2 regions of the Vibrio paucivorans genome follow, and region 1 is predicted to be linked to the other one. Evidence: predicted binding sites of a transcription regulator. Region 1 holds the regulator's gene; the other holds the start of a gene.
What was found. Region 1 encodes PurR, which represses purine synthesis genes. Its sites were predicted from a motif close to TNANGNAAACGTTTNCNTNA; they were not measured.
Positions count from the first base shown of each region.

Region 1 (4,432 bases):
CTATGTCTTCTTAGTATAAAAGTAGATAAAGTACTTGCAGAGAGATTGGTGGCGAATTCTCGCCTAGTATCAAGAAACTGTTTGAATTAAGACAGGTTAAGTGGAAAGAAAATTTCAGCAGATACAAAAAAACCGGCACAGAGTGCCGGTTCTATGAACTTTTCTTGGGTTAGCTGAGTCGATTAGCCAACTCTTCACGACGCGATTGTGGAATGACTGACCAATGAGTCCCCTTAATTGCCCCTTCAAGTGCCCATAGAAGCTCTAAACCAACATCCGAAGTATGGGACTGCTTAATGGCTTTAAATGCTTCTACCGCGCCAGCTTCTTCCAATTGCTCAACAGACTCGATTCCTGCCTTCTTGAGCATCCTTTCGGTCGCTAGTCTTAGGTTTGGAAGATCTTTTAGTCGATTCGGTTTCGACTGAGCTTGAGACTCTTTTTCAACCTTTGCTGCTTTAAGAGCTGCAATGGCCTCATCGAGCGTAGCTTTTGGGTTTGCCTGCCAATCGTCTGGCAATGCGAAGTATTTTGTAACGACAGGGAATCCACGTTTCTTATATACATAAGGCTCGTAGCCTTGTCCTTTGTATTTTTTTGCGGCTGAATCGTCTGCTCGGATGTGCAACTTATCATTTACAACAAGAGCGAACATTGTCTCGTCAACAAAGATGCCGAAACCGCCAAACATTGAACGGGATTTTACACGGCCTAGTTGTTCAAACAGCCGCATTGAGTCTTTTAGTACTGGTTTGTCCATGCTGTATATTCTCGGTGTATGTGAATACGCCACCAAATCAGGTCCGAGAGGTTAGCAAAAAAATGCAGAAACTGTGTCAGTAAGGAGTAAAGTTGTGTATGCATAGTTTGCCATCGGCAACCCCGCTACCATAGCAAGTAAATGCCGTAGGCCGGAAGCTTTGCGTCCCAAACTTTCGAATGGTTTGCCCTGTGCGTGACTTCTAATTCAAGAGTAATTAAAAATCTGAATAAGTATCACATTTGGATGTTGTAAATGTGATATGTGTTCCATAAATAAGACTAAGCTATGCGCCTTGCGTATCTCTGAACTACCACGTAAAGCACATAGGTTATTAATCTTGCTAACTATTTAGTCAGGTCTTTTACGGTACTACGCTCAACAATCTCTGGATGCATTTCAAAGACACGCTTTTCGTGTTCTTTGTCTTTAATACGCTCTAGCAAGATCTCAAAGGCATTTTTACCCACGCGACGTTTCGGTTGGTGGACCGTTGTTAGCGGAGGAGAGAAGTACTCAGCAAGTTCGATATTGTCGTAACCAATAACAGACATATCTTCTGGTACTCGAATCCCTTTTTGTTGTAGACGGCTCATCAAGCCAAATGCCATGGTGTCATTGAAACAGAATACGGCAGTTGGTTTGTGGTCCATTGCTGCAATTTTATCTGCGGCAAGCACAGCGGTATCACACTCAAAGTTACCTTCTAAGATCCAATCTTCGTTAACCGATAGATTGGCTTCACCTAAAGCACGTTTGAATCCTTGGATACGTTCTTGGCAGGCTGCTTTCTCAAAGTGGCCACTTAGGCAAGCAATGTCTGTGTGACCACGATCGATAAGGTACTTAGTGGCTAAGTAGCCACCTTCTTCCGAATTATCGATAATTTTATCGGCTTGAGAGCTTTCAGGGCCCCAGTCCATGATTACTTTTGGAATATCGGCATGTCGATCCAACATTTCTAGTAGCTCTTCAGTTAAGTCAGAACACATGACCAAAATACCATCTACGCGCTTTTCAGCTAGCATGCGGATATAGTCACGCTGCTTTTCGTAAATGCCACCGGTGTTACACAAAATGAGCGTGTAGCCTTGGCGGTAACAGTAGCTTTCAACACCATCGATTACTTCCGAGAAGAATAGGTTAGTTGATTGAGTTACTAACATGCCGATGGTACGGGTCGTATTACATTTCAAGCTACGAGCAACGGCACTTGGAGCGTAGTTAAGCTCTTTAACTGCTTCCATCACTTTTTCTTGGGTTGCTTCAGCAACAAAGCGAGTTTTGTTGATTACATGGGAAACAGTGGTAGTTGATACGCCAGCTAAGCGAGCAACATCTTTAATTGTGGCCATAAGGTTCTGTCCTATTGAGAACTGCTGCATATACTGGCTTACCCCTTGGCTCACCGCAGCAATCATTATTGTCAGCTCCTAGTTAATGGTTACATCAAAGTAGTAAAAACACAAAAACCGCTTTTAGCCAGCGGTTCGTATTTCTACCCAGGAAACTGAGTCAATTTCATTTTTAATCGTTTGCGGTCACGATTCTAGACCTCAAACGTGGCGCAAGCAATGAAAAAACCGTCAATAGCAGTGATCTATCACTACAATTGACGATTTTGTCGCTAGCTAGGGAGTGGTGAAATTACTCGCCGGCGAGGTAGTGGCAATCTAGCTCTAGGAAAGACACTAATAGAGATGCTACCGCAGCGTAGAAGCCGAATTCATCGAGTGACTGACACTTGGTCGAAAATTGTGGAACCCAAGAAAGGATCTTTTCTCGGATGAACTTTTCTTGTTCGAGCAGTGCATCATCAAGGTGCTGTTCTTGTTCAAGTTCGTTAGAGCGAATAATCAAGTTACCAAGGAAGTCTAATTCGATCGCAATGTGATCTGCTGGCTCGTTAAGTGAAGCGCTGACAGCAATACTATGTTCAGCCATTAATGACGCCATTTCTTTGGCGGGCTCGTCATTCAATAGACCCGATTTACCGATGTACATAGACGCATAAGGCAAAGCGGATTCTTTGTCTGATTTCAAAAATAGGTCGCAGAAATCTGCAGAGAGCTCTAACTGTGCGTCTTCACGGTCATTTAGACGGTTGAGCGCGTCAGTCATCTTGTCGATAGACGGTTTTAGAGTTTCATTTTCACCAAGCCCTGCGAGGAAAGAGCGAATTTCTGGGGTTTGATACTGTTCAATATCCGTTTCGGTCAGTTCTTTAGCAAATAAGCTAGATAGCCACCAGTATATTTCAGCTCTTTTTTCGTTAAATGCTTTTGTTTCTTGCATTGTTTTAGCTCCAATTCGAGGTATGTCTTTAGTTTAACTAATAAAGATGAATAGCGGTAACTACATGTGTGAATAAAAATAGAGAGATATAGTGAGATATGAATAGCGAGTCTAAGGTTGTTTTGAATCAATAAAAAATCACCTTTCTTACTTTTGAAGTAGCATTTTCTAGAATTGTTACTGATTATGAATAGAATAGTGTTGTTAAAGTTAACCTGAAATCAAGATTAAGTGGTCTAGATGAGCTATCACGTATTAGTTGTAGAAGATGATGCTGTTACTCGCAGCAAGCTAGTGGGATACTTTCAAAATGAAGGTTACACCGTTAGTGAAGCCGAAGATGGCGTGCAAATGCGAGAAGCGTTGGAAGAAAACTCTGTCGACTTAGTGATGTTGGACATCAATTTGCCGGGTGGTGATGGATTGATGCTGACAAGAGAGTTACGTAGCCAGTCAGATATTGGAATCATTCTGGTGACAGGGCGCACGGATAGCATAGACAAAATTGTTGGGCTCGAAATGGGCGCCGACGATTACGTTACTAAACCTTTTGAACTGCGCGAACTGTTGGTTCGTGTGAAAAACCTGCTGTGGCGAATTTCAGCGGCTCGCAACGTTTCGCCTGTAGTGGAAACTAATGACAAAAACAGCAATGTCGTTCGCTTTGGTGAGTGGACGTTTGACACTCAGCGCCGCGCATTGAGCCGAAATGGTGAGCCGGTTAAGCTCACTAAAGCAGAATATGAGTTGCTGGTAGCGTTGTCGTCACACCCAAATCAGGTGCTAAGTAGAGAGCGTATTCTGAATATGATCAGTCACCGAGTCGATGCGCCAAACGACCGTACTATCGATGTACTTATTCGTCGAATGCGCGCCAAGATGGAGTTCGACCCTAAGAATCCACAAATATTTGTGACCGTACACGGTGAAGGTTATATGTTTGCTGGTGACTAACGACTGCCTGCTATGTCGTTTGAGCAATAAAGAAAAAGCCGAAGTGATGACTTCGGCTTTTTAATATCTATCAGATTAGTGTGCGTTATTATGGCTTACTACAAAGAAGTTTCTTCGGATTGCAGAGCACGCTCTTCGTAATCTGATGCCATATCTCTTAAGCTCTGCCAGATGAGACCAAGAGTCTCATGCCAGTAACGTTCAGTTTGCTCAAGGTAGACCGCTCTAGGGGTGTACTTTTCCCATGGCTGAGTAATGTTACTGTGAGCAAGGTAGTTTGTCGGCGCAGGAAGAGGCTTGATCCCAGCAGAATTAAACTCGTTCAAAGCGCGTTTCATGTGACTGGCCGATGTGACTAGGATTAGACGCTTTTGACCAACAAAAGCAGCGGCTTGTCTGGCTTCTTCCCAGGTGTCTTGCGCG
Region 1 is NZ_CM133230.1:1,088,988-1,093,419, forward strand. It holds gene ACXABW_RS05195 (TfoX/Sxy family DNA transformation protein) at 170-760, opposite strand; cyclic di-GMP riboswitch class I at 873-959, opposite strand; gene purR (HTH-type transcriptional repressor PurR) at 1,108-2,115, opposite strand; gene torD (molecular chaperone TorD) at 2,408-3,055, opposite strand; gene torR (two-component system response regulator TorR) at 3,296-4,009, shown strand; gene elyC (envelope biogenesis factor ElyC) at 4,108-4,432, opposite strand, start outside.

Region 2 (4,432 bases), 740 kb from region 1:
CGACCGGTACACCAAGTACATCACCCAGTAAAATGAGAACGATAGAAGGTGGGATAATTTGTCCTAAAGTGCCAGACGCACAGATAGTGCCGCAAGCAAGGCCCTTGTCGTAGTTGTACTTAAGCATCACAGGCAACGAAATGAGTCCCATCGCAACAACCGATGCGCCTACCACCCCTGTAGAGGCTGCTAGAAGTGCGCCAACAAGCACTGTTGAAATTGCGATACCACCACGCACGCCGCCAAACAGCCTACCCATCGACTCTAAAAGTTGCTCCGCCAAGCGCGTTTTCTGCAGTACTAAGCCCATGAATACAAATAGCGGTACAGCCATCAATACGGTGTTTTCCATGATTGACTGAATTCGATAAGGCATAAAGGCAAACATTTCAATGCCTTCTGCCCACACACCAAATATCAGTGCGATACCACCAAAGGTAAAGGCGACTGGAAAACCAAGAAGTAGCGCAAACAAGGCTACAAAAAACATTACAATACCGATCATCTTGGAATTCCTTTTACGACTTATCCATGGACTGAGCGTGAACAAGGTGAGGGTTAAATATCTTGTTCAGAGAATGAAGCATTAAGCCAATACCACTGATGGCCATTAAGAAAAACGACAGTGGAATCATTGCCTTAATAATCCAGCGATAAGGTAAACCACCAGGGTCACCTGAAGTTTCGCCTAAAGAGTAACTGTCTTTGGCAAAATCGATACCAAACCAAGCGACTAACATACAGAACGGAAGTAGGAAGATTAATGTACCCAGTAGATCTATCACTGCTTGAGCTTTGTTAGAAAGACGCTCATAGAAGATATCCACTCGAACATGGCCACCTGCTTTAATTGCGTAAGGAACTCCCAACAAAAATACCGCAGAGAATAAATGCCATTCCATTTCTTGAAAGGCAATCGACACGTCGTTGAATACATAGCGCATAACTACGTCATACACGACGTTGGCGAGTAATAAGATAAATAGGATGCTCGATAACCATCCTAGGGTATCCCCTATTCGGTTAAACAATCGCTCGATATAGATAAGACTTCTCATTCCCGACTCCATGGAACGTTAAGTGTGTGCAGCGTATCGATTGGCTCGACCGCTGCACGTTATTTAGAATAGATTTCTTGGGCTTCTCGGTGAGCGCTACTCACCGAATTTTTATTGTTTTGTTGTATAGGTACTTATTAAACAAATAGTGGTTTTATTGAGCACTGCTGTTTAGGTACGCACGGTGTGAAATATCCGTCCAAGAGCGAACCTGTTTAAGGTAGTCAGCTTGAGATTTTTGAATCTCTTTCGCCAGTTCATCTTTTTCAGCATGCTTAGCTAATAAGCGGTCATTGGCTTCTTTAAGTGCAGACATTACTTCTGGTGGGAAGTCCTTAACTTGAACATCTGGATACTCAGACTTCATAGACGCCCAGTTCTTACCACTTTCATGCGTCGCTTGGGTATACATGTCGTACGCTGCTGTTCTCATTGCAACACGTAAGATTTCTTGAAGATCTTCAGGGAGACGATCCCACGTACGCTTGTTCACTAAGAACTGAAGCTCTGAGCCTGGCTCATGCCAACCTGTGTAGTAGTAAGGTGCGATTTTGTGGAAACCCATACGCAAGTCGAGTGATGGACCAACCCACTCTAATGCATCAATCGTGCGGCGCTCTAGAGAAGTGTATAGTTCACCCGGTGCAATGTTCGTCGGCTTAGCACCTAGCTCAGCAAGGATTTCTCCAGCAAAGCCCGGAATACGCATTTTTAAGCCTTTAAGATCGTCGACAGAGTTGATTTCTTTTTGGAACCAACCGCCCATCTGAATATCAGTGTTACCACCAGGGAAAGACATCAAGTTATGTGGAGAATACACCTGCTCCATTAACTCCATACCACCACCATGATAGAACCATGCATACTGCTCTGCCGGAGTCATACCAAATGGCATAGACGTAAAGTACAGCGTATTAGGTACCTTACCTTTCCAGTAGTAAGAACCAGAGTGGCCCATGTCGTACTGGCCCGATTTAACCATATCAAACACACCAAGTGGCGCCTTGTGTTTATTGGCTGAGTCGATACGAATTTGTAGGCGACCATTCGACATTTTTTCTGCCATTGCGGCCATATTTTTTGTCGCATCACCAAACACAGGGAAGTTTGGTCCCCACGTTTCAGCAAGTTTTAGTCGATAGACTTTATCAGCAGCTGTAGCCGAAGTCGCCAGCATAGTAAAGCAAGCTGCCGCGACGACAGCCGTTGTTTTCATGACTCTTTTTAGCGAGTTTTGAATAAGACTCATTGTTCACGTCCTTTGTTTGATTCATGCCGTTATCAAATGGCACCGATGTTCCAAGACAAAGATGTGCGAGTTTTCTATGTTTGAAAATCAGCGTGAACACGCAGAAATTTACCTACCCTATTCTTTGTTCACACTTAAGTTTTACGTATAACTACGTAGGACTAAGTAGATATATTAGATTTAGTCATTATTATTCATTAAGTTATGTTTTCTAAACTCTAGTGGAAAACAACAAAGGTACGTACGGGTTACTATTCACCAAGTTATTAATAATAGATTTCATAAATGTGACGAAGCACCAAATTGAATGCTGTGGTAACGATTAAGCAAAGTATGTAATTGTTGGTTAAAGAATCGCTGACAGGCTTTGCACAGACGCACATTGAAGTGGCTCTACAGTGTATTTACGCTCTAATTTACGAATATTCCCCGAAACAAAGCAAACGTTTGCTTTTTATGTGGAAGCGGGAAAAAGTTCTGGTATGATGCCCACATATTCGAGCTCTAGTCGCATCAATTTAGCCGTGTACTAGAGGTACTCTCTGTTTGACGTTTTACAAAATAGGAATGTCTAATGAGCCTTGCAGATCAAGTTTTAGCCGTCAACGACGACCTTCCAATCCGCACAAATAAGCCAGTACACAGTGGTAAAGTACGCTCTGTTTACTGGTTGACTGAAGAAGATAGCCAGCGCCTCATCAAAGAAAAAGGCTACGATGTATCTCCAGATGCACCGCTAGCGATTATGGTTATTAGTGACCGAATTTCGGCATTTGACTGTATTTGGCACGGTGAAGGCGGACTGAAAGGCGTACCCGGTAAAGGTGCAGCGCTCAATGCTATTTCGAATCACTGGTTTAAACTGTTCAAAGAAAACGGTTTGGCAGACAGCCATATCCTAGACATCCCTCACCCGTTCGTATGGATCGTTCAAAAAGCCAAACCTGTCATGATTGAAGCGATTTGTCGCAAGTATATTACAGGCTCAATGTGGCGCGCGTATGAAAAAGGCGAGCGAGAGTTCTGTGGTATTGAAATGCCAGAAGGCCTAGAGAAAGACAAACAGTTACCAGAACTTCTTATTACTCCATCAACCAAAGGTATTCTAAAAGGTATTCCTGGTGTGCCTGAAGCAGATGACGTGAACATCACTCGTAAGAATATCGAAGAGAACTTCGCAGCGTTTAATTTCACCAAAGCAGACGACATAAACGTCTATGAAACGCTATTAAAAGAAGGTTTTGGCGTCATTAGCGAAGCATTAGCGCGTGTTGAACAGACGTTCGTCGACACCAAATTTGAATTTGGCTACGTAACAGATGCCGCAGGTAATGAAAAACTGATCTACATGGATGAAGTCGGTACGCCGGATTCTTCACGTATTTGGGATACCAAGGAATACAATTCAGGAAACATCGTAGAAAACTCAAAAGAAGGGTTCCGCCAATTCCTACTGAACCATTTCCCTGATCCAGATATCTTGCTCAATAAAGAGCGTATGCCTGAACGTGAAGCACTAGCGCGCGACAGCGTGTTGCCACTAGATGCGCTAATGGATATTTCTAAGACCTACACAAGCATCGCAGAAACCATTACTGGTCAGCCAGTTGTTCTTAGCGATAATCCTAAGCAAGAGATCATCGATATCTTGAGCAGCCAATATGGTCTAATTGATTAACCTCGACTTCCATTCGTCATAAAAACGCCAGCGTAATGCTGGCGTTTTTCGTTGGTCGCTTTTATGTCTTACAGTTTAAAGCGGCTAATTTCTTGTTCGAGTTCGTGCGATAGAACCGAAAGCTGAGAGGCTTGGTCAGCCGCTTCATGAGCTTCGTCAGCCAATTCATTCGATACATCACGAATGCCCACGGTATTGCGAGTGATTTCAGAAGTCACAGACGCTTGCTCCTCCGCTGCTGAGGCAATTTGTGTCGCCATATCACTAATACGCTCAACAACTGTTTGAATCTGGATCAGGCTTGCCGCTGCGCTATTTGCATCATCAACAGTCTGCCCCGCAAGCTGACAGCTGTCGTCCATAATACCCACAGCTTTACCCGTTGTACCCTGCAGAGTTTCAATCATGTTTTGAATCTCTTTGGTCGACGCGTGTGTGCGTTGACTT
Region 2 is NZ_CM133230.1:1,833,275-1,837,706, forward strand. It holds gene ACXABW_RS08420 (TRAP transporter large permease) at 1-505, opposite strand, end outside; gene ACXABW_RS08425 (TRAP transporter small permease subunit) at 519-1,058, opposite strand; gene ACXABW_RS08430 (TRAP transporter substrate-binding protein) at 1,213-2,307, opposite strand; gene ACXABW_RS08435 (phosphoribosylaminoimidazolesuccinocarboxamide synthase) at 2,882-3,985, shown strand; partial or broken gene ACXABW_RS08440 (methyl-accepting chemotaxis protein) at 4,054-4,432, opposite strand, start outside.
Region 2: a site for PurR is predicted at 2,743-2,762, ahead of ACXABW_RS08435 (phosphoribosylaminoimidazolesuccinocarboxamide synthase). Genes of this name have one in related genera too.